DNA from 2 places in the Flavobacterium sp. CR10 genome. Region 2 is predicted to be linked to the other one. Evidence: riboswitches for the same ligand, from Rfam matches in the RefSeq annotation. Region 2 holds a riboswitch; the other holds the start of a gene.
The links. Region 2 has a riboswitch for S-adenosylmethionine ahead of ACNRYB_RS07005 (alpha/beta fold hydrolase). Riboswitches for the same ligand answer to the same signal wherever they lie in the genome.

Region 1: linked by a shared signal. The riboswitch ahead of ACNRYB_RS21705 (redoxin domain-containing protein) and the one ahead of ACNRYB_RS07005 (alpha/beta fold hydrolase) in region 2 are both predicted to bind S-adenosylmethionine.

Annotation. Positions count from the first base shown of each region.
Region 1 is NZ_CP185985.1:5,154,409-5,171,088, reverse strand. Features, by position in the region: gene ACNRYB_RS21750 (beta-N-acetylhexosaminidase) at 1-648, shown strand, start outside; gene ACNRYB_RS21745 (serine hydrolase domain-containing protein) at 653-1,957, shown strand; gene ACNRYB_RS21740 (TonB-dependent receptor plug domain-containing protein) at 2,406-4,268, shown strand; gene ACNRYB_RS21735 (hypothetical protein) at 4,520-4,786, shown strand; gene ACNRYB_RS21730 (FAD-dependent oxidoreductase) at 4,942-6,522, opposite strand; gene ACNRYB_RS21725 (hypothetical protein) at 6,710-7,000, shown strand; gene ACNRYB_RS21720 (hypothetical protein) at 7,106-7,309, shown strand; gene ACNRYB_RS21715 (PAS domain S-box protein) at 7,525-10,197, shown strand; gene ACNRYB_RS21710 (response regulator) at 10,200-10,649, shown strand; SAM riboswitch class I at 10,861-10,961, shown strand; gene ACNRYB_RS21705 (redoxin domain-containing protein) at 11,202-12,191, shown strand; gene ACNRYB_RS21700 (aminotransferase class V-fold PLP-dependent enzyme) at 12,286-13,758, shown strand; gene ACNRYB_RS21695 (TolC family protein) at 14,363-15,667, shown strand; gene ACNRYB_RS21690 (HlyD family secretion protein) at 15,679-16,680, shown strand, end outside.
Region 2 is NZ_CP185985.1:1,528,340-1,545,019, forward strand. Features, by position in the region: gene ACNRYB_RS06965 (carboxypeptidase-like regulatory domain-containing protein) at 1-1,407, shown strand, start outside; gene ACNRYB_RS06970 (hypothetical protein) at 1,500-3,773, shown strand; gene metK (methionine adenosyltransferase) at 3,883-5,133, opposite strand; gene ACNRYB_RS06980 (TonB-dependent receptor plug domain-containing protein) at 5,679-8,525, shown strand; gene ACNRYB_RS06985 (hypothetical protein) at 8,863-9,039, shown strand; gene ACNRYB_RS06990 (O-acetylhomoserine aminocarboxypropyltransferase/cysteine synthase family protein) at 9,111-10,415, shown strand; gene ACNRYB_RS06995 (homoserine dehydrogenase family protein) at 10,644-11,732, shown strand; gene ACNRYB_RS07000 (hypothetical protein) at 12,388-12,603, shown strand; SAM riboswitch class I at 12,795-12,902, shown strand; gene ACNRYB_RS07005 (alpha/beta fold hydrolase) at 12,980-13,963, shown strand; gene thrA (bifunctional aspartate kinase/homoserine dehydrogenase I) at 13,966-16,380, shown strand; gene ACNRYB_RS07015 (OsmC family protein) at 16,590-16,680, shown strand, end outside.

The DNA of each region.
Region 1 (16,680 bases), 1.9 Mb from region 2:
GTTGATAAAAAAGGAATCTGGTATTTGACTTTTAATCCAACAGATGATGGAGCAAATGGAACAATTAAAAATGTTTCACTGTTTGAAAATGATAAGTTAGTGCAGACTTACGCAGATGAAAAAGCATTAAAATCAAAACCTCGTTTGAGATTTTTGATTGATAATTACAGTGAAAAAAATACGTACAGATTAGATTTTACAGTTGAAAATAAAGAAGATAAAAAGTCTGCAGCAAACGTAAAATTCACTTGTTCGCCTTATCAAGAACCAGAAGTTAAAGTTACTTCGTCGATGGCAGAAAATCCGAAGTTTCCAATTTCGAATCTGCAAGATTACAATGAAGAATCATACTTGCGTACTGATGTCGCCTGTAAAGATGGCGACTGGATTCTGTATACTTTTACGAATCCTGTAACTTCTTCTAAAATTGATGTTTTAACTGGAATTCCGCATCATCCGAGATTTATAATAAATAACGGTTTTGTAGAGTTTTCATATAATGGAACTGATTTTATAAAAGGCGATAATTTTGATTATGGAAACGCATCAATTTATCCAAAACAGCCTGTAAAAGCCGTTAGGATACAAATTACAGGAACCAATAATGAGCCTTTAATGGCAGGGCAGGACTTAAAAATTAATCCATAGTACTATGAAAAATATTGGTGAAAAAATTATAATGGTTTCCTTGATTTTTTTGGGAGCGAAAGGTTATTCTCAGAAAAAAGCAAAGCAATCTTTTGATCTAAAAAGAACTGAAGTTTACATCGATTCGATGATGACAAATGCACTTGAAAAAGGCTTTTTTCCTGGTGCTCAGATTATTGTTGGAACAGGAGCTTCTAACTTGATAACTAAAAATTATGGTTATCATGATTATGCTAAAAAGCAATTAGTAAAATCAGATGACGTTTTCGATTTGGCTTCGATGTCTAAAGTTTTAGGGGCAACGCTTGTAACAATGCGCTTGGTTGGAGACAATAAACTAAAACTTACAGATCAAGTTGGGGAAATTGTTCCGATGTACAAAAACACGGCCATTTCAGATTTAACACTTTTCGAACTGTTAACACACACTTCTGGATTAACGCCAAGTATCACTTTTTATCAAGCATTGCTTTCTACGCCAGATAATTCGCCTTTTTTAAGTAATCAAAAATCGGAGCAATATGTTGAGCCTTTTGATAATATGTTTGTCAACAAAAACATTGTTTACGATTCGAAATATCTTTCTTTTGAACCAAAGGAAAATTGGGTTCAGATTTATAAAAACATGTGGCTGAATCCTGAATTTTATCCATCGGTTTATGAAAGGATTGCGAAGGCAAATACAAATCCAAGAGGAAAATATTTGTACAGCGATTTAAACTTGCTTTTGGTGAAGCAAATGATTGAAATCAAAACAGGAAAAAAACTCGATCAGTTTACCAATGAAATTTATACGGAATTAGGCATTTCAAAAATTGGATATAATCCGTTAAAATGGACTTCGATAGATAATGTAATGCCAACGGAAGTAGATAATTTTTTCCGAAAAGATACTATAAAAGGTTATGTGCATGATGAAGCGGCAGCGATTTTTGGAGGCGTTTCTGGAAATGCAGGTTTGTTTGCTAATGCCGAATCGATAGCTATAATTTGTAAAATGCTTATGAATAATGGTAATTATAAAGGAAAACAGATTCTAAAACCTAATGTTGTAAAAGAGTTTACAAATTCGCCTCTTGCCAAAGAAGGCATTTACAGAGGTTTAGGTTTTGATAAAAGAAAACCAGACGAGTTTTTTACAAAAGACGATTTTGGGCATACGGGTTTTACAGGAACTTTTTTCTTTATGAATAGAAAGACAAATCGATTTTTAATTATTCTAACGAATCGTGTAAATCCAACAAGAACGAACAGATTAATGTACAAAGATGATTTTAGTGCTAAAATCTGGAGGCAAATTAATAAATAAAGTTTGCCACGAATTACACGAATTTCCACGAATTAATTTTCTCAATCTGTAAGGAAAGTTTAGCCACAGATTAAAAGGATTAAAAAGATTTTTTTTACATAAAATATGTAAAAAAAAGAATTAGTGAAAATTCGTGCAATTAGTGGCAAAATAAAAAAGAAATCTGTGATAATCCTTTTAATCTGTGGCGAAAAGTAAGCGTGGTCAAAAAACTAATAATCAGATTGAGGCTGGAATTTCAGAAGAAGAAATCAGAAATAATGGGAAAGAAAGTGTTGCATTAAAAAAATGCATGCTAAATATCTGATTTATAAGTAATATCTCTCAGTTTTGCTTGATTTTTGATCAAATCGAGCATAAATTCATCCGGACTAGGTGTAATTATAAAACTGGTATGCTTTGTTGGTACGGTAAGAGATTACTTTTGCCAAAAAAATAGTAAACCAAAATGAAAAAGATCTATTTTGCTGCCTTTGCAGTAATTTGTACCAATTTTTACGCACAGACAAAAAAGGATTCCATTAACCAAATGGATGAAGTTATTATTAATGAAGGCCGTTTTAACACGCCAATTTCTAAGCAAAACAGAAATGTATATGTTATTTCGAGCGAAACCATAAAAAAACTGCCAGGAAGAACATTACAGGAAGTACTACAATATGCCAACGGAGTCGATATCAGACAAAGAGGACCTTTTGGAACTCAAGCGGATATTAGTGTTGATGGAGGAAGTTTTGAGCAGACTGTTGTTCTGTTAAACGGAGCAAAAGTAATCGACTCGCAAACGGCTCATAATATGCTGAATCTTCCTCTTCCGGTTGAAGCAATCGAAAGAATCGAAGTAGTTCGCGGTCCGGCAGCAAGAATTTACGGAATCAACAGTTTAACAGGAGCTATTAACATTATTACAAAAAAGCCAACTGATTCTGGATTTTTAGTAAGCACTTATGCAGGTTCTAACTTCGAAAAAGACACTCAGGATACAGGTGATACTTTTTACGGAACAGGAGTTCAAGCGGGAGCTGTTTTAGGAAAAGAAAAACAACAGCATTTGCTTTTTGCTTCGCATGATAAAAGCAACGGTTACCGTTACAATACAGCTTTCGAAAACAATAAAATTTTCTATCAGGGAAATGTGCAGATCAATGATAAAAATGAAATCTTAGGTTCTGCAGGTTATATCAAAAACGGATTTGGAGCAAACGGATTTTACGCTGCACCAGGAGATAAAAATTCTACAGAAATTGTTCAGACTACATTCGCCAATCTTCAGTCCAATCATCAAATTACCGATAATTGGAAAATTATGCCGAGAATAACATATCGTTACAATTATGATGATTACCGTTATTTAGGAAATTCGAATTTAGCAGTTGGAAGAAGTCAGCATTATACTAATTCTATTGCAGGAGAATTGAATTCTACAGTTAAATTATCTAAAGGAGAAATTGGTTTTGGAGCGGAGTTTAGAAACGAAAACATTCATTCTTCAAATATTGGAGACCACGATCGCGAAAATGTTGGACTTTATGCAGAATACAGAAGAAGCTTTACTGAAAAACTGGATGTCAATATCGGAACGTATTTAAACTACAATTCAGATTATAAATGGCAGATTTATCCAGGAATCGACGCAAGTTATGCTATTACTGATGCATTTAAGATTATTGGAAATGTGGGAACAAGCCAAAGAATCCCGTCGTTTACAGATTTGTATTTGAAACAAACAGGTAATGTTGGAAATCCAGATTTAGATTCAGAAAATGCTTTTCAGAGCGAAATTGGATTTAAATACAACAAAAGAGCTTTAAGCTTGAATGCCAATTATTTCTACAGAAAAATTGACAATTACATTGATTGGATGCGTAATCTAACAACACAGCCTTGGCAGAGTCAGAACACAGGAGATTTAAATACAAACGGAATCAATTTGAGAGGAACTTATAGATTTGATTTTTCTAAAGATTCTAGATTGAATATTCTTTTAGGCTACACTTATTTAGATTCTGAATTCAAAACTATGCGTACAGAAACGTATTCAAAATATGCAATTTCTTCATTAAAACACCAAATTACCAATACGATAGATTACCAGTTTAAAAACTTATCTGTAATGTTTGCAACTCGTTTTAATGAAAGAATTACAGGACCATCTTATTGGGTAAATGATTTTAGAGTAAGTCAGGCAATTAATAAATTCACCATTTTCTTAGATGGACAAAACATATTTAATGCAACGTATTACGAAGTAGGAGCAGTACCACTGCCATCACGCTGGTTTACTTTGGGGGTTAAACTGGTAACTTTTTAAGGATAATTTTTTTCAGAACTTTAGATTGTTAGAAACAGCCTGTAAGCCTTGTGTTTGCGGGCTGTTTTGTTTCTAAATGAATTTAAAAGCAAATCTTTTCAAAAATGTTAATTTTTTTGTAATTGGGAAATCATATAAGCTTTTTTAAAAATGATATAATAATTTTATGGTTTAATTTGTTGAATTTTACTGAATTACGAATGAAATGATAATCAAGCTTTCAATTTTAAGAAAGTGTAAAATAGAAAAAAATGGATACAAAAAACGAACAAAACGATTTATTCCAAGAAGGAATTGATCGTACTCAGGAATCAAATTGGGATCCAATTTTAGGATATCATATGTATTTTCCGCATGAGGAAAGCATAGATGGAGATTTACAGGAAAGAAACGATGCTGTTCAAAAACCGAATACCGGAGATTGGGGAGATGATAGCGATTATGAAGAATTAAGGCATAAAAAGAGTTCTGATATGAATATTAGCACTTTTGGAAATGAAGGCACAAAAACGGATTGATTTTAAAGAATAAAGGCTAACTTGAATATAAGTTAGCCTTTACTTTTTTGAAACAGTTTAGATGAAATGAATGTTTTAATTTGGCAGCATATAAAAACATCTGCACAATTTTGTACAGATGTTTTCAAGCTAAAAAAAATGAAAAAGTGGAGGTATTATTTTATATGAAGATTGCTTAAATTGCTTTCAGCGGGACCATTCAATACCGTGCCGTCGGTGGCAAATCTTGAACCATGACATGGACAGTCAAAAGATTTTTCGTCTGAATTCCATTGTACAATGCAGCCTAAATGCGGACAAACAGCAGAAAAAGCATGGAGTGTTTTGTCGTAATCTCGGTAAACTGCTACTTTTCTTAATCCGAAAGAAAGAATACCGCCATCTCCAGGTTCTAAATCGGCAGTATTGTCAAGATCAGATCCTGAAATCCAGTCAAGATATTGTGAGGCCATATTTCCAGCCTCTTTCATATAATCGCTAATTGCTTTAAATGTAATTCGCGACGGACTGTACAAATCCTGCCATTTATTGTCGATTCCCTGAATCATATCAGAAATAAGCATAGCGCCAATGGTAGCGTGCGTCATTCCGTTTCCAGAATCTCCAGTAATTATAAATACATTTTGATCGCCAGGATTTCGACCAAGAAAACCCAGAGAATCAAAAGGTTCCATAACTTGTCCGGACCATTTATAACTGATTTCGTCTAGTAGAGGGAAATATCTTTTAGCCCAGATTTCCAATCGTTCATAACGTGAAAATGCAGAAATTCCTTCCTCATCAGCTTGTCCTGTTTTATGGTCTTCACCGCCAACAATTAGCAGATCGTATTCATCATCAAAATTTTGCAGTCGTACATAATGATAAGGCTGTGCTACCCATTTGGATTCTGGATCACCTGTATCCCACCATAAGGCATGCGGTAAACTGTCCTTCGGAATTTTTCCGCCAATAACATATGTTCTGTAAGCATGCTGTTTGGTATGCATAGTCAAAACATCATTAATTGGCGTATTGGTCGCTACAACAATATATTCAGCAGAAAAATTAAAACCATTTACGGTTGCACCTTTTTCGGTTATATTTTCGGCATGAGCTTCGGTATAAATGATTCCTCCTAGTTCAATTATGGCTTTTGAAAGTCCTTTTAAATACTGCAAAACATGAAATTGCGCCTGATTTTTAAATGCGAGACATCTCTGATCTTCTGCTTCTGCCAATGAAGGAGTATGATTTAAAAGAACTGTTTCTAATCCTGCATTTTGAGTAGCTTCAAACTCTTTATCGAGATTTTTTTCCTTATCATTCGGATGCAGAAACAAATAACCATTAACTCTTTCAAAATCACAGTCAATGTTTAAATCAGTTACTATTTTTTCAATTTCATCAATAGCTGCAGAATGGCTTTCGGCGGCAAGTTTTGCATTTTCTTTCCCAAAAGTACTCTCAAGATAATAATATCGGTCATCTAATGCGCAAGTTAAATGCGCTGTAGTTCGTCCTGTTTCTCCGCTTCCTATGAAACCGTCTTCTGCCAGAACCACTTTTTTACCTGCTTTCAAAAGTTTATATGCAGTTGTAAGTCCGGCAATACCGCCTCCTATAATTAGAACTTCTGTTTTGATATCCTGAGTAGGTTTTTCAAAAGCAATTATATCGGTAGAATCAATCCAGAATGAGACATTATCGCCAGAAGTGATGCTGCCTTCATTTATATTTTGATTTGAATTTTCCATTTTTATTGGTCCTTTTATGTAATACATTCATATCAAAGCTACTAAGTAAAAATCAGAGGTCAATTACAGTTTTATTTCTAAAATTTTATAGGATTTCCAGTGTGATTTTATATAAGAATTATAGTGAATGCTGTAAGTGTAAATGTTTGAATATTAGTTTATTGCTTAAAATTTAAAATGTATGATCATGAAAAAACTAAAAATTTTGATTCTTATCTGTTTAATAGCAGTGTTAAGTTCGTGTAAAAACAATAACGATGGTTATAGTGATGAAATAGAAACCAGTACAACACCTCTTGATACTGGAACCTCAATAAAAGATACCGCAAAGAGTATGGAAGCAAAACAGAGTACTGCCGGAACAGGAACTGGACCCAGTGCGAGTGCAGAAGATGGAGCAACTTACACGAGTGAATCGGGAGTTCAGAAAGATAGCGTGAGAATAAAAAATGACAGTGTTAAAAAGAAAAAGAAATAACTGCATTATGTAACAAGTGCTAAAAATTGTGTAAAGAATACATTTCTAGAAAGAAGTATTTTTATAAAAATTAAAATTTGATAATATTCATTAAAAATTATAATTATGAAAACGCAAATAATAACTAAAGTGGCTTTCTTGATTCTTCTGGCAGGATTAGCATTTTCTTGTAAAAAGAATGAAAGCACTACAATTGATTCGCATGAAAATGATAGCATTCAAAATACTATGGATACTGTAGGGCCAGAAGTTGATACTATCGGCATAGATACAACAGCTACAGTTAAAACCGATTCTATCAAGCAATAATTGTTGTCATACATGGAAAAAAAAAGCTGAACCTTACGGATTCGGCTTTTTTTGATGTTATGCCAAGGAAATAAAGATGATTTTTTACTTAAAAATCATTTTAAAGAATGTTTAAAGTAAATGCGTTTTTATTTATATTTGAGAAAGAATTTAACAAATTTGACTTTATTTTGTAAGTTAAGCAGCATTAGAAATTATTTTCACTCAGCAAGATAATGGAGTTAATAAATAATTTAGACCTTTTTAAAACTGTTTTTAATGCTGCGCCAAATGGTATTGCAGTTTTAAAATCTTTGTATGATACCAAAAATAGGATCGAAGATTTTTCAGTAGTGTTGCTTAACAATTACCTTATAAACTGGACTAATAATGAAGACTACAAAGGAAAAAGGTTCAGTGAAGTTTTTTCCAAAATAGAAGGAAAAACGATTCTCGAAAATTTTATTGAAACTTTGGAGACAGGTATTCCTGCTAATTTTGAACATTGGTATCGTAATGAAACCGTAAAACATTGTTTTAGATTTACGGCCGTGAACCAAGGCGAATTGTTGGTGATTACGATGGAAGATATCACCGAAAAGAAACAAGCAGAAACAGCTTTGAACGAGGCATTGGTCGATGCAGAAAAACAAAAAAGACTTTACGATTCCATAATAAACAGCACACCCGATCTTGTGTATGTATTTGATCTCGATTATAAATTTACTTATGCAAACAAAGCTTTGCTAAACATGTGGGGCAAATCGGCAGAAGAAGCTATTGGACGCGGATTAAGAGAAAATGGTTATGAAGATTGGCATGCCGAAATGCACGAACATGAAATCGATACTGTAGTTGCAGAAAAAAAATCTATTAGAGGAACTGTTTCTTTTCCGCATGCGGAACTGGGAAGAAGAATTTACGACTATATTTTTGTTCCTGTTTTTAATGAAAACAGAGAAGTGGAACTTGTTGTTGGAACGACAAGAGATATTACAGAAAGCAAACAGGCAGAAGAAAAACTGCAGCAAAGCGAAAGCCGTTTTCGTAAAATGATTCATCAGACGCCAGCTCCAACTTTAGTGCTAAAAGGCGATGATCTCATTATTGAGCAGATAAATAAACATATGCTGCAAATGATTGGACGTGGTGAGGAAATTATTGGTATGAGATTGATTGATGTGCTGCCAGAACTTGAAGGCCAATATGTGTGGGAACAGGTTTTAAAGGTTTATAATGAAGGAATCCCTTTTGACCAAAGCGAGGTGCTTGTGCCACATAATAGAACTGGAGAAGTAAAAAACTATTATTATAACTTAACGTACCGCCCATTAATTGAAGAAGATCAGATAACGGGAATGATACAGGTAGCAGTCGATGTTACGGAACAAGTTGAGGCTCGTCAGAAAATGGAAAAAAGCGAAAATCGTTTTAGAGCTTTGGTCAATGCTTCATCTGATTTGGTTTACCGAATGGATTCTGATTGGATGGTTATGCATAGCCTTGAAGGTGGAGGAAGACTTTCTGGGACTGGAGGACATAGCATTAATTGGCTGGATAAATTTGTGCATCCTAGCGATTTGAATCAGGCAGTTCATCTTATTTCTAAATCTATAGTAGAAAAAAGCATTTTTGAAATGGAGCATAGGATTATAAAAGAAGATGATTCTGTAAGATGGGTATTTTCAAGAGTGGTTCCTATATTAGATGAAAACGAAAAGATTGTAGAGTGGTTTGGCGCCGCGAGTGATATTACTTCACAAAAAGAACTTCAAAATGTTATAGCAGAAAGTGAAGAGAAATTTAGGCAGCTTGCAGATCTTGTGCCTCAAATTATTTGGACTGCTCAGCCAGATGGGTTTATAGATTATTATAATAGCCGTTGGTATGAATATACGGGGTTTAGCGAACACGAATTTGGAGATTCCAGTTGGGTTCCAGCGCTCCATCATGACGATGTTTACGATGTTTTGCGAACTTGGTACCAAAGTGTTCATGCGGGATCTTCCTATCAGATAGAATTTCGTTTAAAAAATGGAAGTACAGGAGAATACCGCTGGTTTTTAAGTAAAGCACTTCCCATTAGAGATAAAGAAGGAATAATCACCAATTGGTTTGGTACCTGCACCGATATTCATGAGCAAAAATCGATTACAGAAAAGTTAGAAATTCTGGTGGCAGATCGAACCAAAGAATTGCAACGTTCCAATGATGATTTACAGCAATTTGCTCATGTCGCTTCTCACGATTTAAAAGAGCCTGTTAGAAAAATAAAGACATTTGTAAGTCGATTAGAAGATCATCTTGAAAATCAGTTAGACGAATCGGCGACGAGATATATAGAAAGAATTCATGTAGCGGCAGATCGCATGTTTACTATGATTGACGGCGTACTTGCGTATTCAAAAATCAATGCCGACTCGCAAAAAGCAACAATCGTTAATCTCAATGAAGTGATTAGAAATATAGAAGCCGATCTTGAAATTTCGCTTCAAACAACAGGCGGAAGTATTTACTATCAAGAACTTCCTGTTATTGAAGGTGCTTCTGTGTTGCTTTATCAATTATTTTATAACCTGATAAACAATTCTATTAAATTTGCTAAAGAAAACATTCCGCCACAGATTACCATTAATGCAAAAGAGCAATTTGAAGACGGTAAAAGAATAGCTGTAATTAGTGTAGAAGACAACGGAATTGGATTTGACCTCGATCAGACAGGACGCATTTTTGAAACTTTTACCCGATTAAATTCTAAAGATCGTTATGAAGGAACAGGTTTAGGGTTGTCTCTTTGCAAAAAAATAGCAGAACGTCACGGAGGAAATATTACCGCAACTGGAATTGCTGATAAAGGAGCTGTTTTTATTATAACACTTCCATTTGAACAGAAAGAAAAAGACATTTGATTATGAGTAAGAAGATAATTTTATTAGCCGATGATGATAGGGATGATGCAGAAATGTTTTGCGAAGCGTTGGCTGATATAAATGAAAGTATTATTTGTCATTGTGCAGAAAATGGAGATCAAGCATTGAAAATGCTAAAAAGTCAAGACAAAACTCCTGAAATTGTCTTCTTAGATTTAAATATGCCTATTATGAATGGCTGGGAATGTTTAAAACAATTAAAATCAGAGGAACGTTACAAAAATATTCCCGTGATTATGATTTCTACTTCTTCACATAAAAATGATATGGAAGCAGCCGGAAACCTTGGGGCATTCTGTTATTTTGTGAAACCAAATAATTTTAACGATTTAAAGCAAGTGCTCGGATTAATTGCTTCTAACCTCGAAAACGGATTTAAAAAACCGCTTTCAGATCTGGAAAAGAATAAATATCTGCATATATTCCATTAGAATTTTAAAATGCATTCTGGCTTTTGAATTAAAAAACGTATGAATTTATTTTGAAAAAGAATAAAAATATGTTTTTTAATTATTTGATTATAAGTGTTTTATTGGTTTTTGGAAGGGGGTCTAAAAAATAAATTTAAAAAAAAACAATTTTAAACTTGACTAATTCGGTAGGATTAATATATATTTGTATCGAAGAAAATTTATAACATGATACTTATCCAGAAAGACTGAGGGAATAGGCCCAATGAAGTCTTAGCAACCTGTTGCCGAATAAGGTGCTAAATCCTTCCGCTAAATGCGGGCAGATAAGAAAGATTTCTCCGTAAATCTGTTTAAGATCATCCAATTAAATCTTAATTAAAATGAAAGCAGAATCTATTTTATACGCAGGTTATGAGCTCTTGAATTCCATTTTTGAAGAAAACGCTTTTGCTTTTTTCTGAATGCGAAAACAATAGTTTACACCAGATTCTCTTTATAAAATAAAATACTGCCAATGACTTCTGACATTGGCCTGAAATTCTTTTGTCTAATCTTAAAACTAAAAATAAAATGAAAAAAATACTATTAGGTTTTGCTTTATATCTTGGGGCTCTTCAAACTCAGGCTCAGGAAAATAATTTACAATTGAAAGGAACGGTTGCAGATACCGTAGCGCAATACGTTTACTTGCAGAAGTTTCACAATAAGATGTTTACCACGATTGATTCGGCAAAAGTAAAAGACGGAAATTTTAGTTTTAAAACGAAAGTAAAAACACCAGATTTATACGGATTAAGCGTAAATACAGAAAGCTCTCCATTGTATATTTTTCTAGAAAAAAATCCGATTACAGTAAAACTGAGTCCGAAGAAATATTACACAACATCTGTGGTTGAAGGTTCTGCTTCTCAGGATTTGTTTGAAGCCTACAAAAAGAGCAAAGATGTGGAAATCAGTAAATTCATAACAGAAAATCCAAAATCTATTGTTTCTGCTTATGTATTGTACAGAAACTGGTCTTATAGATTAACACCTGAACAGATTACACAAAATATTGCTTTGCTAGATAAAAGTCTTCAAAGTACCACTTACGTGAAAGAATTAAAAGAACTGGCTATTGTTTTAGACGGATTATCGGTAGGTAAAAAAGCCCCAGATTTTACAGCTAATGATCCGGAAGGAAAGCCAGTTCGTCTTTATGATAACTTAAAAGGCTATACTTTGATTGATTTTTGGGCCTCATGGTGTGGACCTTGCCGAAGAGAAAATCCGAATATTGTAGCGGCTTACAAAGAGTTTCACGACAAAGGATTCAACATTGTGGCAATCTCTCTTGATAAAAAGAAAGAAAACTGGCTTAAAGGAATTAAAGACGATAATTTAACCTGGACACATGTTTCTGATTTGCTTTTCTGGAACAGCGCTGTTGCCAAATTATATGGTGTAAGAGCCATTCCAGGAAACTATTTGGTGGATCCTAAAGGGGTAATCGTTGCGAAAAACCTGTATGGAGAAGAATTACAATCTACATTGAAAAGACTTTTAGAAAATAAAATTTAAAAAAGAAAAGCACAATCTTGTTTTTCAGATGAATGATAAGATTGATAAGAAATACAAATAATACAATATTAGTTAATTTTAAAATGACAAGGATATGAATGCTATTGAGTCAACAACAAAACCAACAGAACCTGAGTGTTACTTTTCTAAATTTAGAGAAAATACAGTAGGAATTGATCATACTTTCGAATCGGTTTACGGAGAACAAAATCTAGTTTATGCAGACTGGGTTGCCAGCGGAAGATTATACGCTCCAATCGAAGAGATAATGCTCAATAAAATTGGTCCAATGATTGCCAATACGCATTCACTTTCAAGTCAGACAGGAAAAACTTCTACTTATGCCTATCAGCATGCTAGAGATATTATTAAAAAATCGGTTAATGCCAACGAATCGGATGTTTTGGTAACTACCGGAAGCGGTATGACAGCAGCTTTGTCAAAATTGCAGCGTATCATGGCGCTTCGAACAAAAGCTGAAGAAGATAGACCAGTGGTTTTCATCACACACATGGAGCATCATTCCAATCAGGTTTCTTGGTATGAAACGAATGCAGAAGTGGTTATTCTGCCACCTGATGAAAATAATTTGGTTGACCCAAAAGCTCTTTCGTCAGCAATAAAAAAATATGCTGAAAGAAGCTTAAAAATAGGTTCATTTACAGCTTGTTCAAATGTTACGGGAATTATTACGCCTTATCACGAATTGGCCAAAATCATGCATCAAAACGGCGGACTTTGTTTTGTTGATTTTGCAGCTTCGGCGCCGTATGTTAAAATTGATATGCATCCAGAAGACCCAGAAGAACAATTGGATGCGATTTTCTTTTCTCCACATAAATTTTTAGGAGGCCCTGGAACTTGCGGAATTCTGGTTTTTAACGAAAAATTATACCAATCTGATTTTCCAGATAATCCAGGTGGAGGAAATGTAAAATGGACCAATCCGTTAGGGAAATATTGTTACAGCGATGTGATAGAAGTTAGAGAAGATGGCGGAACTCCAGGATTTCTACAAGTTATTAGAACGGCATTGGCTTTAGAATTGAAAGAGCAGATGGGAGTGGAGAATATCAAAAATCGAGAAAAAGAATTGCTTGATCTTTGTTTTTCGAGACTTCAAAAAATACAAGGTTTATCCATTTTAGGGGATTTAAAATCAGAGCGAATTGGTTGTGTGTCTTTCATTATTGAAGATATTCATTATAATTTGATTGTTAGGTTGCTAAATGACCGTTTCGGAATTCAAGTTCGTGGCGGATGGTCATGCGCGAGCACTTATGCGCATTATCTCTTCAATATTAATGAAAAGAAATCGGCAGAAATTACAAATGAATTATTGCAGCGAAATCAGACCAATAAACCGGGTTGGGTTCGTTTGTCATTGCATCCAATTACAACCAATGAAGAACTTTTTTATATCTGTGATGCGATTGAAAAAGTGGCTCTAAATTATAAAAAGTGGAAAAAAGATTATGTATATAATTCGGTTTCAAATGAATTTGAAAATCCCGAAATTAAAGATACCATCGCAAGAGAAGTAAATGAATGGTTTAAGTTAGATTAGTTAGTAGTAAACCTAACAGGTTTTGAGAATCTGTTAGGTTTTTAGTATAAAGTCCAGATTCTGTTTGAGAAAGATTTTGAAATGATAGTCCTAAAAAGATAGCCAAACTGATTAATGCACTAAACTCATACTTTGTAATACATCATTATTATTTCTGGCAAAATTAGTTTTGTTCTAATGATAAATACACTTTCGCCATGCATTCAATGGTCTATTTTAATGGATGCTGTAAAATTGAAATAAATTATACGCCGATAACTATATTTTGATTTCTTTCAAAAATTGCAATGATCTATCTGATTGTTGCAATTTTTTTTGCTTTAAAATAAGCCTTAAAGCCTTGAAAATTGTTCCATTTTATAAATTGGAACAATTTTGAGTGTTTATACTCTAAAGTGTTGAATAATAATTGTTTAAATTTATATCAAAATAATTATTGCAAAGAACAATTTCAGAGTTTACGCCGTGACTTTTTTATAGAAAGATTTCAAGTTTTACCGAAAGGTTTGTTGAAGAATATTGATTACAAATTCCCAAAAATTAAAAATTAAATCAATATAATCGGATGTGTTATTGGCAATTAAGAGTTTCAAATTTAAAACATTTGACTCTTGTCTTATTGTGCTGCTGTAACTTCAATTTTGCTCAGCAGGATACCAGCAGTCTTGCATCTGCAAAAAAAATAAGACTCGATGAAGCAATTTTATTAGGAATTAAAAATAACCGGCAATTAAAACTGGCAAATGCTGATTTGGCTATTGCTAACGAAAATGTCGGTCAGGCAAAAATTGCAAAAGCACCAAGAATAAGCTTAAATGGCGGATACAATTATATTGGAGATCCTAAACTCTATGAAGGATTCTATGCCAGAAATGTTACTGTAGATTATTACGATCATCAGGCTTTTGCCAATATTATTTCTTCACTTCCAATTTACGCAGGAAATGCCATTAATACCAGAATTAATCAGCAGGAATTAATCAGTGAAATGCAGGAATCTGCTGTAAAAATGACCGAAGCCGATGTCAAAAATGCCATTACAGAACAGTATTTTACACTTGAGAAATTGTATCGCCAGATTGAGGTTACGAAACAGAATATTATCAATACCGATATTCGAATAAATCAGTTGAAATCGCGTGTAAAAAACGGTCAGAATCTGACAAGTGATCTTCTGAGAACTGAGTTACAGCAGTCTAATTTTAAAGTTTCGGTTTTTAGAAGTACTAACACCATTCAACTCATCAGCAATTATCTGGATATATTAATCGGTTTCCCAACCAATACAATTCTGAAACCTGAAGTGACAGAAAGTATGATTCCGACAGAAAATATGAACCTGCAGGAAAGTTTAGAAGAAGCTTTTCAAAACAGAGAAGAAATAAAGCGGGCAGGAATAAGAATCAAATTATCTGAATCTTCGCTGAGTTTGACCAAAAGCGGATTTAAGCCCAATTTAAACGCAAATCTTATTCTGAATACAGAATATCCGGCGCAATGGCCCAATTATGTAAACATTCTCAATTATTGGGCGGCGGGACTTTCTTTAAACTGGGATATTTCGAGTTTTTATAATTTGAAACATCGTATAAGTGGTGACAAACTGGAAATTGATAAAAGCAATATAGCTCTGGAAGTCACCAAAGATCAGATTACTACAGAAGTAAAAAATGCATTTGTCAGATATGCTGAAAGCAAAGAAAACATCAAAACCTACAAAAAAGATGTCGAGCTTTCGATGAGCAATTATAAAATTGTAAAAAGCCGATATGATAACGATTTTGCATTAATCAGCGAAATTGTAGATGCAGAATTACAGCTAAATAACTCCAGAATTTCACTTGTAAACGCCAATTTAGATTTAATCATTCAATATTACTCACTTCAATATGCAATGGGCAAACTTTAAAATTTCTTGTTATGAGCGAAGCAGATACACAAAATGGAGCAGTTCAGAAAAGTGAAAAAAAGAGAAACAGCATTCTCACTGTCCTTTCTTTTGTTTTTTTAATTGCAGGAGGATTGTGGATTTTAAGTTTATTCTTTGATTTCAGTTCTTATGAAACTACAAATAATGCTCAGGTAGAAGCTTACATCAATAATGTTGCTGCACGTGCAACAGGACATATAAAAGAAATACGTTTTGAAGCCAATCAGCAGGTGCATAAAGGCGACACATTGGTTGTTTTAGACGATTCAGAATATATCATCAAAGTCAAACAGGCAGAAGCAGATCTGGCTATAGCCGAAGGAAATCTGCATTCGCTGCAGCAAAATATAACTACTTCGGTTTCTAATCAAGCTTCGGGAAAAGAAAAGCTGGCTGGTGATTTGGCAAGTTTAGAAAAAGCGCAAAAAGATTACCAGCGTTTCAAGAATATGTATGCCGATTCGGCTGTGACGCGAAACCAATACGATCAGGTTATTTCTAAATTAAAATCGGAAGAAGCGTATGTTAAGGCAGGAAGAAAAGGTCTCGAAGCAAGCAGTTCGATTACCAAACAGAGTTCGATTAATCTCGAAGCAGCTATGGCAACCGTTGCCAGAAAAAGAGCCGATCTCGATGCGGCAAAATTGCATTTGTCTTATACGGTTATTATGGCTCCAGCAGACGGTTTTGTTGGTGAACGAAATTTGTCTATTGGCGAATTAATTAATGCCAATCAGACCATTGCGACAATTGTACTCACAGAAAAATTATGGATTTCAGCGAATTTTAAAGAAACTCAAATCGAGAAAATAAAGCAAGGACAAGAAGTAACCATAACGATTGATGCCTTGGACGGAAAAGAATTTAAAGGAAAAGTGGCTGGTTTTTCTCCAGCTACGGGAGCCAAATTCTCAATGGTTGAACCCGATAATTCGACTGGAAATTTTGTAAAAATCACACAGCGTATTCCAGTTAAAATTGAATTTGAAACT
Region 2 (16,680 bases):
GATATTTTTACAACAAAAAAACAAGATCCTACTTCGATTAATCAGAATTTGAGTTTGTATTATACGCAAAGTGCTAAAAATATCTTTGCTTTTGAAATGCAGCATTTATATCAGGACGAAAATCCTTTTTATAATGCTAATTTGCAAACACTTCCTTTTGATTTATCAGGATATATTTCGGGACAAAACAGAAATGATTATAATCAAGACCGATTTGTAAAAACCAATAAACTAGATGCAAAACTAGATTATTATTATATGGTTACACCAAAAAGTAATTTCAATATTACTTTAGGAAATACGTATTCGTATCAGAACTTTAATTCTCACATTTTTCAAATGTTAGATGATGGAACTAGAAACGATTTGAATAATGCTCAAAATAATAATGATGTAGATTATCGTTTTAATGATGCTTTTTTAGGTTTTCATTATAAAATCCTCACAGGAAAATTTACGTTCACACCCGGAGTAAGCTTTCATACGTATCAAATGACAAACGGACAATTAGGAACCAATTATTCTCAGAATTTCACGAAAGTGCTTCCGGATTTCTTTGCTTTGTATCAAATCAAAAAATCAGAAACATTAACGTATAATTTTTCTCTAACAAACGATTTTACAGATATCAATCAGTTGGCTTCGGGTTATGTTTTGTCTAATTATAGCAGTTTGTTTCGCGGAAATCGTTTCTTAGAAAATGCGACTTCACAAGTACATTCGTTACGTTATTTCAAGTATAATATGTTCAATTTTGAGAACATTTTTGCCAATGCAACTTACACCAGAAAAGTTGATGCGATTAAAACAAAAGCAGATTTTGACGGAATTAACCAATCATCAGTTCCTTACAACTCCAATTTAGCTGATGAGACTTTTACGGGAATGGGAAATTACGGGCGTTCGTTTTTAAAGAATTATAAAGCTTCTGCAAATGCTAGTTTTAATTGGTCGAAATTCAATAATATTCAGAATAATCAATTGTCAACAACAGAAAGTTTCAGCCAAAGCTATACCGTTCGAGCTTCAACAAATTATAAAAATCTTCCAAATATTGAATTTGGCTACAATCTTTTGATAAATAAATATAGTGGTTCAACCTTTTACACTGATAAACCATTTGCAAGATTAGATTATTATTTCTTGGATAGTTTCTCTTTTGTTTCAGAATACGAATTTTACCATTATTATAATGGCGATAAAACCGTTGATAACGAATATGATTTTTTAAGTGCCAGTTTAATTTACCAGAAAAAGAACAGCAAATGGGAATATAAAATCTCGGCAACCAATTTGTTGAACACAACATATCTTAACGATGACAGCTTCTCACAATTCTCTACAAGGGTTTCTCAATATACTGTGCAGCCACGTTACATCATATTTTCGATGAAATACAATTTGTAGTATTTTTGGTGCTAATATTGTGGTTTTTGTGATTTGTTTAATGGAGAATCAGATATCTTTGCGCTATATTATTAACGACTAAAAACGTAATCATGCGCAATTTTACATGGAGTTTTTTACTCTTGTTTGCTGGAGTTTTTGTTTCTTTCTCTCAAACAAGTGGCATTGAAAAAGGAACCTATTTATCTACGAATAAAGGGGGAAAAATCAAATTGAATTTATTAGATGATAACAAGTATGAACTGGTTTTTTATTCGGGAGGATATGAAATTAAAGGCGATTCTTTGGTTTTCTTAAAAAGTAAAAATACCATAGATAATAGATTTGATCTCTCTTTTGCTAAAGATAAAAAAGCAAAAAAAATTAAGATTAAGTTTTTGAATCCGTCTTATTATTCTTTTTACATAGGAACTCAAAAAGGGACAGAATCTGTTCAATACCAGAGACTTTCAGATATAAAAACGAAAGTAGATCCTGAATATATCAAAACAGATTTGGATTTTGAAATAGAAAAGACTGATTTCCTTTATTTGGTTTATGAGGATTATAATGGGAAAAGCGATGTTAATAAATATGCATTGCCAAAAGATGTTTCAGAGATAACAATCAATTATGATTTGGCAGTTCTCAGCGATTTAAATCTTGTTGGATCTTTTGATAAGAATACAAAAGAATTAAAAATTTCTGATCAAGCAGGAAAAGATCCTTTAGTGTTTGTGAGCGAAAAAGATGAGAAGCCGGCTAAGGCTCCAACAGTAGTTCCGATAGAAACACAGTCTGTTACAAACTGGACTTATCCTGGGAAAGATCCTGATTACGGTTCTTATGGAAGTGCTGTAGTGGATAGCATATATAATAGTCTGCCAGTTGATACTACTGCGGTGCCAGCAGCAGCTTATCCTATTGATCCTCCAGCTTCTTATACCAAATACGATTTTAAACTAAAAATAGAAGACAATCTAAAAAAGGCAATAGAATCTACCAAAACAGCCAGCAACAAATTTTTGGTAGTCGTGGTTGACAGCAAGAATAAATCGGCTAAGGAAGGTTTTGATGCTTTTGTAAAAGAACAAGAAACTCAAACGGGATATAATATGTATGATTCGTATAATGCGCTATACGATACCTACAATTATTATTTGGCTGGAGCCGATGATAAAAAATGGCTGAAAAACAATAAAATTACGAATGATCCGAGCGTATTGGTTTTAAACGGAAACGGTGATGTACTGGCTGTTGCAAAATCAGATTTAACAACACAGCAATATCAGTTTAGCTATTATGGCGATTTGTATAGAAAAGTTCAAAAAGCAAATGCTTTCCTTTCTATAGATAAAGTTTTAACGAACAAAAAAGCCTCAGATGCAGATTTAATTAATGCTTTTAATAAAGCGGCTTTATTAGAAACGTCTTATGATTATGATTCAGATTATTCAGTAAGCGATCCTAATTCTACTGATTTTGTAATTACAAAAACGGCTTTAGACCAAAAAGAAGTAGCTCAAACATGGAAAAAATTGATTGAAGCGCACCAAAAAGATAAAGCTGTAAACATGTATTTGGCTGAGACTATTATAAAAGAAATCAAAAATCAAGGATTTACAAAACAGCTTTTTAATCAAGACAGAATTCTTAATGATACTGATTTTCTAGCAATAGATTATTTGCTAAAACATTCTGATGATATTGAGAATAATAAAGTTGCTTTCAATAATAGTGCGCCAGAAGTTCATAATATAGGAAGTGCTGTTTCTGAAATTTCTAATGCATTACAGCAGAATCTGTACGCTTCTCAGGACGGTCTTACAGGCGAAATGAATAAAGAGAAAATCAATTCTGTTTACAAAAAGATCATAGCATCTGGAAAAGGAAATTTTGATGCCTACAGAAATTATTTTTATTATTTAAGCCAGCTTGAAGATCAGGATGGTTCTAATACTGCATATTTGAAAGAGTTCAGTTCTTATTTTGATAATACATTAGCTGGACCAAGCCCAATAGAAAAATTAGATGCTATTTTTGGAGGTTTAGATTCTAGCTCAAGTTATTCTTATGATGGATGGAGTTCATTTAAACTTTACCACTCAGATATTTGCAATAACGCGGCATGGGCAGTTGTATTAAAACCACAGAACTCAAACTTTATAAAGAACGCTATTAAATGGTCTGAATATAGTTTAGTAATATCTAAAAACAATCCGTATTATTTAGATACTTTAGCGCAATTGTATTATAAAGATGGACAGACACAAAAAGCTATCGAAACACAGGTTTTAGCAGTAAAATTTATTACTAGTGACGTTGATGAAGAAACTGCAAATCAAATGAAGGAAGTTTTAACTAAAATGAGTAACGGAACATATTAATAAAGAATTATCAGTATAAAATAAAAGCCGATTTCTAGAATTAGAAATCGGCTTTTTATGTTTAGCTAATCTAGACGTCTAATAATCTAAGTTAGTCTATAAGTCTGAATTATAATCCAAAAGCAGCTTTTACTTGGTCAACAAAATCAAGTTTTTCCCATGTAAACAACTCAACAGTAACCGTTTTTTCGTTTCCGCCTGGAGCAGAGAAAGTTTTAGTAACAGTTTCTGGTTTACGTCCCATGTGTCCGTAAGCAGCAGTTTCGCTATAGATTGGGTTTCTTAATTTTAAACGTTGCTCGATAAAGTAAGGACGCATATCGAAGATAGCTTCTACTTTTTTAGCGATTTCACCGTTAGTTAAGTTTACTTTAGAAGTTCCATAAGTTTCAATGAAAATTCCCATTGGCTCAGCAACACCAATTGCGTAAGAAACCTGAACTAAGATTTCATCAGCAACACCGGCAGCAACTAAGTTTTTAGCGATATGACGAGTTGCATAAGCAGCACTTCTATCTACTTTACTTGGATCTTTTCCAGAGAATGCACCACCACCGTGAGCACCTTTTCCACCGTAAGTATCAACGATAATTTTTCTTCCTGTTAAACCAGTATCTCCGTGAGGTCCTCCAATAACGAATTTTCCTGTTGGGTTAATATGGTAGTTGATTTTATCGTTGAATAAATGAGCGTGCTCTGGGTTTTTAGCGATAATTCTAGGAATCAAAATTTCGATAATATCTTTTTTGATTTTTGCTAACATTGCAGCTTCTTCGTCAAAATCATCGTGTTGAGTTGATATAACAATCGCATCAATACGAGTTGGTTTGTTATCGTCGCTGTATTCTAAAGTTACTTGAGATTTAGCATCTGGACGTAAATACGTGATTTCTTTGTTTTCGCGTCTTAAAATTGCTAACTCTTGTAATAATTTATGAGATAAATCTAATGCCAATGGCATGAAGTTTTCAGTTTCGTTTGTAGCGTAACCAAACATCATTCCTTGATCTCCTGCACCTTGTTCTTCTGGCTTAGCTCTGTCAACACCTTGGTTAATATCTGCAGACTGCTCGTGAATAGCTGAAAGAATTCCACAAGAATTCGCTTCAAACATATATTCACTTTTAGTATATCCAATTTTACGGATTACTTCACGTGCAATTTGCTGAACATCAAGATAAGTATTCGATTTTACTTCACCTGCTAAAATTACCTGACCAGTTGTAACTAATGTTTCACAAGCTACTTTTGAGTCAGCGTCAAATGCCAAAAAGTTGTCAATTAATGCATCCGAAATTTGATCTGCAACTTTGTCTGGATGCCCTTCACTAACAGATTCTGACGTAAATAAATAAGCCATAATAATGTAATAAAAATGTATTAATTTTAAATTTAAGCGAGGAAATAATTGCTAAAAAGGGCTAAAGGAGGGTTCCTGCTTTAGCATTTTTTACTGCTGAAATGAATCTTTCAGCATTCATAACGAAACCATTTCATTATGAAGAGGTTGCAATCAGTTCAAATTTTTCCTCTATTTCGGGTGCAAAGGTATGAAACCATTTTGATTTGCAAATTAAAGTTCAACTTTTTTTATTTTTTCTAGCAGAAATTTAACAATAACATACTATTTTGATAGGGTAATAGAAAATATTTGGTTTTTTGTTTGGTCGATTAAAAAATAGTTCGCAACTTTGCCCCGTTAAAACAAAAGAAACAAATGAAATTTACAGTTTGCAATATGATGTCTTGTAAGATGCCGGAGTTCTCCGCAGAGACACTATTGTAAATATTTTTCAAAATATATAAATAGAACCTCTGCCGAACCGCAGAGGTTTTTTTATTCAAAAAATAAAAGCTGTAAGATTTTTTTTAAGCCAAAAACACTAATTAATCAGTAAAGAAGAAATGAAGAAAAATGTACTAATCGTTTTAGGTCTTGTGACATTTTCAGGACTTTATGCTCAAGACAATAAAAAAGAGCAAGATAGTTTAAAAAACAACGAACTGTCTGAAGTTACTATTATTGGATCAAGAAGTAAAAACAGAGTTAAAACAGATGTACCAGTTCCGGTTGATGTTTTTAACGTATCAGAAATAACAAAAGGAGCACCGCAAACCAGCGTAACGCAGATTTTAAATTATGTTGCTCCATCATTTACGAGTAACCCAACATCTACAGCAGATGCAACAGACCACGTTGATCCTGCCCAATTAAGAGGATTAGGACCAGATCAGGTTTTAATTTTAGTAAACGGAAAAAGAAGACACACAAGTGCTTTGGTAAACATAAACGGATCGCCAGGAAGGGGATCTGTGGGAACAGATTTAAATGCCATTCCGTCTTTTGCTATAGAAAGAATTGAAGTTTTAAGAGATGGAGCTGCCGCGCAATATGGTTCTGATGCAATTGCCGGAGTTATTAATATTGTTCTAAAGAAAAATGCTAATTATTTGACAGGAGGAATTCAATACGGAGCCAATCTATCTTCTGGATCAAATAATTTTGAAGGAGGAGCAGACGGACAAACCGCCCAAATCGATTTAAACTACGGAACTTCATTAGGCAAACCAGGAAGTTTCTTAAATGTTACGGGAACTGCAGTAACAAGACAAGCAACAAGTAGAGCAGGAATTAGAAGCAACCCAATTTTTAATGCTTACAATGCGGTTGAAAATAGAGCTGCGCAAGATGGAGTAGAAATCAACTCTTTGTTTAGCAACATTAATACAACTACAAATTCAGCTCAGATTTTATCATCACTAAAACAATATGCACCGCAAGTAAGTTATTTTACAACGGCACAGCAAAACGCTATTGCATCGGCATCGACAATTGCACAGATGCAAACGGCTTTAAATTTTGATGTGACGAATAATGAACTGGCTTATAGAGGTCAACAGAGAAGTGATTATAATATGAGTGTTGGACAGTCAGAATTGGCTGCAGGACAATTGTATTTTAATGCTAAATATCCTTTGAGCGAAATCACTTCATTATATTCTTTTGGTGGAGTTTCTTATAGAGGCGGTAAATCATATGCATTTAACAGACTGCCAAATGGTTCAGGAACTTTCACGCAAGTGTATGAAAATGGATTCTTGCCAGAAATTGAATCGAAAATTTTAGATGCTTCTGGAGCAGTTGGTGTAACTACGCAATTATTTGGGTTTGATACCGATTTAAGCACCAACTTAGGAACAAACTCTTTTAATTATGATGTAAATAATACGATCAATGCAACTCTAGGAACAAATTCACCGTTTAGTTTTGATGCTGGAAAAGTTTCGTTTTTACAAAGCACAACCAATTTGGATTTTAGTAAAAAACTAGATATTCTTTCTGGATTGAACGTTGCTTTTGGAGGTGAATTCAGATATGAAAATTATCAGATTAAAGCAGGAGAAGAAGCTTCTTACGGATTATATGATGTAAATGGAAATTTAGTTTCAGGAATTCTGCCAAGCAATTCGCCATTAATTGTAACAGACTTCTTCGGGAACAAACGTGGAGCAGGAGCGCAAGGGTTTTCAGGATTCCAGCCTTCGGATGCTAAAGAAAAAGACAGACAAAGTGGTGCGGCTTATGTTGATTTAGAATTGAATGCCACTGAAAAATGGCTTGTAAATGGAGCAGCGCGTTATGAAAACTATTCAGATTTTGGAAATACAGTTACATTCAAACTGGCTTCTCTTTTAAAACTAAATGACAACATCAATTGGAGAATTTCTGGACAAACAGGTTTTAGAGCGCCTTCTTTACAGCAAAGATATTTTGAATCAAGTTCAACACAATTTATAAACGGTGCTCCATATCAAGTTGGTTATTTTACCAATGATTCGCAAGCGGCAAAAAGCATTGGAATTGAAAGTTTAAAGCCAGAAAAATCAAAAAGCATCAGTACAGGATTTACATTCAAAATTCCTGAAGCTAACATAACCATTGCAACTGATGCTTATTTTACAAGAATCAACGACAGAATTGTATTGTCTGGACAATATTCAAGACCTACAGATGCACAGATAGCAGCGGCAACTTCTCCAGAACAGGCTGAGGCGTTGACTTTATTTCAACAGGCATTTGATTTGAAAGGAGTAGAAAGAGCTTCGTTTTGGACAAACGGAATCGATTCTGAAACAAAAGGAATTGATTTGGTAATTTCTCAGAAATATGATGTAATTCAAGATTTCACAATTAGAAATGATTTTGCATTTAGTTTTAATGAAACCAAAAGAGTAGGCGATTTGCATATTCCGCAATCAATCGTTAATGCAGGAGGAGAACCTTATATTTATTCTTTCTTTCCAGAATCAAGCCGAGTATATTTAGAAGAAGCGATTCCGAAATTGAAAGCCAATTTGATGACAACTTTCAATATTAAAAAACTAGATATTTATTTAAGAAATAGCTATTTCGGAAAAGTTACAGATCCAGGAGCAACAGATGTTAATCTAGACGGATTTTCTTCTGTGTACGAACATCCAGAATACAGCGCAAAATTGGTTACCGATTTATCTTTAGGATATCAGATCAACGAACATTTGAGAGCAACAATTGGAGTTAATAATATAGGAGATGTTTATCCAGACAGAAATAATCCTGCAACTCCAGCTTTTACAAATACAACGCCAACTTTGTCGCCAGCGCCAAGTACAGATTTGACAAATGCGAATCAATTTGCTTATTCAAGAGCAGTTTCTCAATTTGGATTAAACGGAAGATTTGGTTTTGCGCGCTTAAGCTTTAAATTTTAATTAAAATAATTTCTTTCAAGCCTTTTAAATAAAGGTTTGAAAGAAATTTCAAAAAAAATAATATAAAACTTCAATTTTAATTTGGTCGTTAAAAAAATACTTATTACATTTATTCTATCAAATTAGTCGAGTTTAAAAAATAGTAAAATTCAATTTTTAAATAAAATGAAAACAATAGCAAAAAGAGATATGATGTGTTGTAAGATGATGCAAATGTGCATCCAAACCTGCTGTTGCCAAAAGTGAAAGAGACAATCTTTGTTATAGTTAAACTATAAGCCCTTTTGGTCGCCATCCGAAAGGGCTTTTTTATTTCCAACATTTTAAATTTTAAATCATGAATACACTAGATATAAATACAATCGCATTTCAATACTTATTAAGAAATAATAATTCGGAAGAATCATCAACTGAAACTTTAAAATATGATCCTGCAAAGCAGAGAAAAACAGAGAAATCTTTATTGTTTCATCTATATGATCTTGAAGAAGAAGCTGAAGACATTTTAGCTTAAATCAATTTCTAAAAATCAATATCAATTACAATATATAAACGTATTAACAATACCTAAAAAACTAAGAAATCATGAGTACACAAAAATTTGCAACAAACGCACTACACGCAGGACACGACGTAACTAAAAACGCAGGAACTAGAGCCGTGCCAATTTATCAGACATCTTCATACGTATTTAATAATGCAGATCATGCAGCCAATCTGTTCGGTCTTGCCGAAGCTGGATTTATCTACACGAGACTTAACAATCCGACAAACGATATTTTGGAACAGCGACTGGCGGCACTTGAAGGCGGAATTGGAGCAGTAGTAACGGCTTCTGGAGCATCGGCAATTTCTACAACATTATTAACTTTATTAAAAGCAGGAGATCATATCGTAGCGTCAAACAGTTTGTATGGCGGAACTTACAACCTTCTGAAAGTTACGTTGCCAAGATTAGGAATCACAACTACTTTTGTTGATCCTTCACAACCTGAAAACTTTACTAAAGCAGCCAAAGAAAACACGCGAGCTTTTTTTGTTGAATCTCTTGGAAACCCAAAATTAGACATATTAGATTTAAAAGCAATTTCGGCAGAAGCCAAAGCATTCAAAGTGCCATTTATAGTAGATAATACAGTTGCGACACCTTATTTATTAAACCCAATTAAATATGGTGCCGATATTGTTATTCATTCCTTAACTAAATATATCGCAGGAAACGGAACTTCATTAGGAGGCGTTATCATTGATGCTGGAAATTTTGACTGGGCAAACGGAAAATTTCCTGAATTTACCGAGCCATCTGCAGGATACCACGGATTAGTATATCATGAAGCCTTAGGAAATGCAGCTTTTATAGCAAAAGCTCGAATTGAAGGTCTGCGTGATTTTGGTTCTGCCTTAAGTCCATTTAATGCTTTCCAGATTATTCAAGGATTAGAGACACTTCCAATCCGAATTAAGAAACATAGTGAAAATGCTTTGGCTCTAGCCGAATGGTTAGAGAAACAAGATGAGGTAGTCTGGGTAAATTATCCAGGTTTAAAATCTAGCAAATACAATGCTTTGGCCAAAGAATATTTGCCAGAAGGACAAAGCGGTATTATCACTTTCGGATTAAAAGGAGGTTTTGACGCTGCTAAAAAAGTAGTAGACGACACCAAATTATTCTCTCTGCTAGCAAATATTGGTGATACAAAATCACTGATTATTCACCCAGCAAGTACTACGCACCAGCAATTAACAGAAGCTGAGCAAATAGAAACAGGAGTTTCTAAAGACTTGATTCGTCTTTCTGTGGGAATTGAAGATATTGAAGATTTAATTGCCGATCTGCAAACTGTTTTTGAGAGCGTTTCGCTTTCTCAATACAGCATCAATAAAAATTAGGTTTTTTTGTTTTTTGTTTGAAAAATTGCCTTTAGCGAGTGGTTTTGCTAAAGGTGATTTTTTATGAAAAGCATCTTTATAAAATTTAAACCATATAAGGAATATAAGTACATTTTAGTGAAGGCGCACAGCGGTGCGTCTAACTTAAGAAGACGTTTAAATAATAAACGCCCCAATTAAATGAACTTATATTACTTATATGGTAAAATATTTAAAATGTTAGAAATTATGTCAAAGCTTAAAATAAACATTATCCTTTTCGGAATTGGCAATATCGGAAGTACTTTGATTAATCAGATTATCGAAAGTCAGGAGTTTTTCCTTGAAAGTAAAAACATCGATTTTCATTTTCCAATAATAACCAATTCGACGGTTGCTTTTTTTGAGAAAGAAGGTGTAGGCTATTCTTGGGAAACCAATTTTAGACAATTGGCAGTTCCTTTTAAAGTAGAAGATATTGTCGAATTTGCACAAGAAAACGAATTTGAAAACTTAATTGCCGTAGATGCAACAGCGAGTGATGAATTGGTGAAACATTATAATACGCTAATCAAAAACGGATTCAATATTGTAGCAGTAAACAAAAAAGCTAATACGCTTCCGATTGACTTGTATAAAGAACTGCGAGCAGATCTTAAAAAGTATGATAAAGAGTTTTTGTATGAAACCTCGGTCGAAACTGGAATCCCTGTTTTACAGACCTTAAGAGATTTGTATTATTCGGGCGAAAAAATTACGAAGATTCGAGGTGTTTTCTCCGATAATTTGAGTTATGTCTTTAATCGATTTTCATCAGAAGAAGTTTCTTTTTCATCTGTTCTAAAAGACACAAGCCTTTTGGGATTAATGAAATCAAATTTTAAAGAAGATCTTTCTGGAAATGATACGGCAAGAAAGCTTTTGATATTGGCCAGAGAAATAGGAAAAGATTTTGAGCTTTCAGATATTGAAATAAAACCTTTTATAACCGAAGAACATTTGGAAAAAAATGGAGTGCTCGACAAAGTGGCTGTAGATAAATCTTTTAAAATTGCCAAAATAACTCAAGCAGAAAATCATGTGCTTAGATATGTAGGAGAATTTGATGTAGAAAAAGGCACTTTAGAAGCCAAATTAATTTCGGAACCAGTAGATTCTCCAATTGGACAATTGAAAGGATCTGACAATATTTTTGAAATTTATACCAAATCTTACGCCGATATTCCGATTGTAATTCAGAGTGCTCCGCCATGCAAACAGGCAATTTCGAGAGGAATTATAACCGATATTCTAAAAATTGCAGAAAAAATTAGAAGCAAAGAAGCAGTTTGGCTTTAATTTTTTAGAAAAAGGTAAAAAAGTTCTTTGATAAATTGATTTGTCAAATGGAGTTATGAAGAAAAGCAAGCTTGTTTTGTAAGTTTTTTACTTGTATTATTTCGTTTTCGTTTTTGTAAGATGTTTTTTGACGTTAAAAAATTGATTTTTAACGATTTTTGTAATTAAATTCTTGAATTTAATTTGTGTAATAAAAAAAATAATTGCATATTTGTTATACCCAAAAACTACTAGAAATCAAATGAACTTAAAAGTCAACAAAATGTTTTGTGCCATTTCGGTTAAGACCGAGGCTGGGGTGTCTATTGCTTAAAAAAATTGTAAGAATACAATAATAATATAGTAAGAGCCTCCCAAGAAATTTTGGGAGGCTTTTTAATTTAATACAAATGCAGAATTTAAATAAAATACAATATAAATCACAGATGAATAAATCCTTACAGATGAATAAATCCTTACAGATGAACAAGATGTTTACTGTCGCGCTTATTTGCGCATACGTCTGTTGATACTAAAAGTATACGTGAGTGTAAAAACTTAAACCCTTTTGGTATCTGAAAATCCAAAAGGGTTTTTTTATTCCAGAAAGCGATTTAACAAAAAGATAAACGAGAAATAAAGATTATAAAACACAACTTAACTAAAACTTAATATCATGAGCACATTGAACTACTTAGCAGAAAAAATTTCAAATTTGAAAAACAGAAGGACAAGAAAAAATAATCCGCCGCCAACAAACGAATTGGCTCATCCGAGATTCGGAATAACAGAGGCTGGAATCACAGAAGAAAGTAAAGGAGCTAAGAAAAAAGCACCAAACTCTTTATTGTTTTTGATGTATTCAAAAGAAAATGATACGCTTTTTATCTAAACAGAAGAAGCATCATAAACTAGGGTAAAACCTGCTTAATTTTACTGGGCATTTTTGTTCGGTAAATTTTTGCGTATAATAGTTTTTGCTAAAGTAAGTCTCAGAAATTTAACAAACACTTTTAGATAAAATTTGTTTGTTAGAGAAAATAGTAGTTAATTTGCACTCGTTAAGTTCAAACAAATATTGAAATGTTATAAAGAAAGGACGAGGGATTAGACCCGATGAAGCCTTAGCAACCCTTCGGTAAAACGAAGAAGGTGCTACATTCTACCACGCCAAACGTGGAAAGATAACAACAAGATTTTTTCTAGTTAAACCTAGTTTTTCTTTCTAATATTTCCATATACAAATCAATAATACAACAGATTTGAAATTGGAAAATATACCAAACCCTATTATAATTCAAGATTTCATCACAGAAAGTGGTGCAACCTATCATTCTATACCATTAAGTTTTACACTGTCAGGACAGCCTTTGCATAGTGCGCCTATTGTTTTGGTCAATCATGCCTTAACAGGAAATGCACAGGTAACTGGCGAAAACGGCTGGTGGAATGACTTAATTGGCGAAGGTAAAACCATCGATACTGCTGTTTATACCATTTTAGCCTTTGATATTCCTGGAAACGGAAGCAATTCTTTCTTGATCGAAAATTATCTTGACTTTACAGCCAGAGATGTTGCAAGAATGTTTGTTGAAGGTATAAAAGCTTTACATATCGAAAAACTTTTTGCGGTTATCGGAGGTTCTGTTGGAGGCGGAATTGCATGGGAAATCATTGCTTTGGCACCAAATATTACAGAAAACCTTATTCCGATTGCGAGCGACTGGAAATCTACGGACTGGCTCATCGCCAATTGCTTCCTGCAAGAACAGATTTTAAACAATTCTTCAAAACCAATTGAAGATGCCAGAATACATGCCATGCTTTGTTATCGTTCGCCAGAATCATTCAAAGAAAAATTCCAAAGAACAATCAATCAAGACCTTTTGATTTTTAATATCGAAAGCTGGCTGGCACATCACGGCAAAAAATTGCAGAAAAGATATCAGCTGTCTTCTTATAAATTAATGAATCAGTTGCTTAAAACAATTGATATCACTAGAAATAGTGAAAGTTTTGAAAACTTATTATCTAAAACAGAAGCTTCAATTCATATTATCGGAATCAATTCAGATTTGTTTTTTACAGCAAAAGAAAACGTAGAAACTTATGAAGAATTGAAGAAGTTTAAAGACAATGTTTTCTACAGCGAAATTGATTCGGTTCACGGACATGACGCTTTTTTAATCGAGTACAAACAATTAGATCATTTACTTGCCGACATTTTTAAGGCAGAAACAATAAAGAAATAAAAATGAAAGTATTAAAATTTGGAGGTAAATCATTAGCAAACGGAGAAGGACTTAACAAAGTTGTTTCAATCATTTCAGATAAAGTAAATCAAGGTGAAAAAATTGCCGTTGTAGTATCTGCGCGCGGAAATGCGACAGATGAGCTTGAATTTATCTTAAGCATTGCTGCTAAAAATGGCAGTTATAAAGAATTATTAGAGAATTTTAAAAAATATCAAATATCAGATTACCCGCAAGTTGATTTGTCTGAAGAGTTTAATGTCTTAGACAAACTTTTTGAAGGTGTAAGTTTAATCGGCGATTACAGCAAAAAAATCAAAGATCAGATTTTGTCAAAAGGAGAATTGCTTTCGGCTAAATTATTGACGGCTATTTTGTTGGAAAAAGGAATTCCAGCCAATTTTGTGGATACAAGAGAATTATTGAAAACCGATTCTAAATTTGGCGATGCACAGCCATTAGAACAGCTTTCAAAGAAAAACGTAGTAAATTATTTTAAAGAACATAACGGAGAAACGGTTAATATAGTTACAGGTTTCATTGGATCTAATAACAACAACGACACAACTACTTTAGGTAGAAATGGCAGTAACTATACCGCTTCGTTAATCGCAAATTATTTAAATGCCGAAGAATTACAAAACTTTACGCACGTAGACGGAATCTACACAGCAAATCCAGATTTAGTGGCAGACGCTAAGAAAATCGAATATTTATCGTTTAATGAAGCAAATGAGTTGGCAAATTTCGGTGCGACGATTCTTCATGCTAAAACGATTATTCCTTTGTTGGAAAAGAATATTCCGCTTCGTATTTTAAATACTTTCAATCACGAAAATCGCGGAACTTTAATTACATCAGATTCTTCTAAAGAAGGAATTAAAACACTTTCTGTTTTAGAAAATGTTTCTCTCGTAAATCTTGAAGGACGAGGATTGCTTGGAAAAGCTGGAGTTGATGCCCGAATTTTTAAAGTGATGGGTGATCATAATATCAGCGTGAGTATCATTTCTCAAGGTTCTTCAGAAAGAGGAATCGGATTGGTTGTGGCAACAGAAAAAGCTACTCTTGCAATGGTTGAATTAGAAAAAGAGTTTGAAAATGACTTTTATTCTAAAGACGTAAATCAGATTACAGTTACAGATAACGTATCGGTAATTTCAATTATCGGACAGGATTTGAGCACTTTCCATAAACCTTACACTGCTTTAATTAAAAATAAAATTGTTCCGATTTTGTTTAACAACACTGTAACGGGTAAAAACGTGAGTTTAGTTGTTAAGAAAGAGGAGTTAAACAAAGCATTAAACGTAATTCACGGAGAGATTTTTGGAGTTTCTAAGAAGATCAACATTGCAATTTTCGGCCACGGATTAGTTGGAGGAACTTTAATCAATCAGATTTTAGAATCGGCTGCAGCGATTGAAAAGCGTAAAGACATTAAGTTGAATGTTTTTGCTATAGCGAATTCTAAAAAATTGCTTTTAAACAAATACGGTGTTACCAGCAACTGGAAAAATGATATTGAAACTAAAGGTGAAGCATATACAATTAAAGATATTATTGCTTTCGCTAATGAGCACCATTTAGAAAACTTAATTGCGATTGACAATACTGCAAGTGCAACTTTCGTTGAAAATTATATTCCGCTTGTAGAAAGCAGTTTCGATTTGATTTCTTCTAATAAAGTAGCCAATACATTGACTTATGGTTTCTACAAAGAATTGAGAAAAGCTTTGGCAGAAAACCAAAAGAATTATTTGTATGAAACTAATGTTGGTGCAGGTTTACCGTTAATTGATACTATTAAATTATTGCACCTTTCAGGAGAAAATATCACAAAAATAAAAGGAGTTTTCTCTGGAACATTAAGTTATTTATTCAATAATTTCTCTGCGAAAGATGCGCCTTTCAGCGAAATTTTGCAGGAAGCAATTGATAATGGATATACAGAACCAGATCCGCGTGAGGATTTATGCGGAAATGACGTTGGTAGAAAATTATTAATTTTAGCTAGAGAATTAGATTTGCAAAATGAATTCGAAGAAATCTCAATTCAAAATCTAATTCCAGAGCACTTACGTGAAGGAAGCGCTGCCGATTTCTTGACGAAATTAAAAGAGTTCGATCCGATTTATGCTAAAATAAAAGCAGATCAACAGCCAAATCACGTTTTAAGATATATTGGTGAATTGTCTGGAGATTTACAAAATGACAAAGGAAATCTAGAAGTAAAATTAGTTTCAGTACCAAAAGATACTGCATTAGGTGGATTAAAAGGTTCTGATTCTTTCTTCGAAATTTACACAGAATCTTACGGAGATCGTCCAATCGTTATTCAAGGAGCTGGTGCAGGTTCTGCAGTAACAGCGAGAGGAGTTTTCGGAGATATTTTGAGATTGTCGGATAAAGGATAATTGATTTTAGATTGCAGATTTTAGTCCCGATAGCTATCGGGATAGATTTAAGATTTGTAAACCTAGTTTGTCATTTCGACGAAGGAGAAATCTCTGCAAGTAGCTCGACAAAGTAATGTCAATCTTTGTCGATTTAGCAACGAAGATTTCTCCTTTCAGTCGAAATGACAAAATTGAGAAGAATAAAAAACAAAAAAAATAACAACACAATGAAAGTAACTTTAAACAGAGTAAATGACGCATTTCATTTTAAAGTAAAAAATGAACGCGGACACGTAGTTGACGTTGATAGCAGAGCCG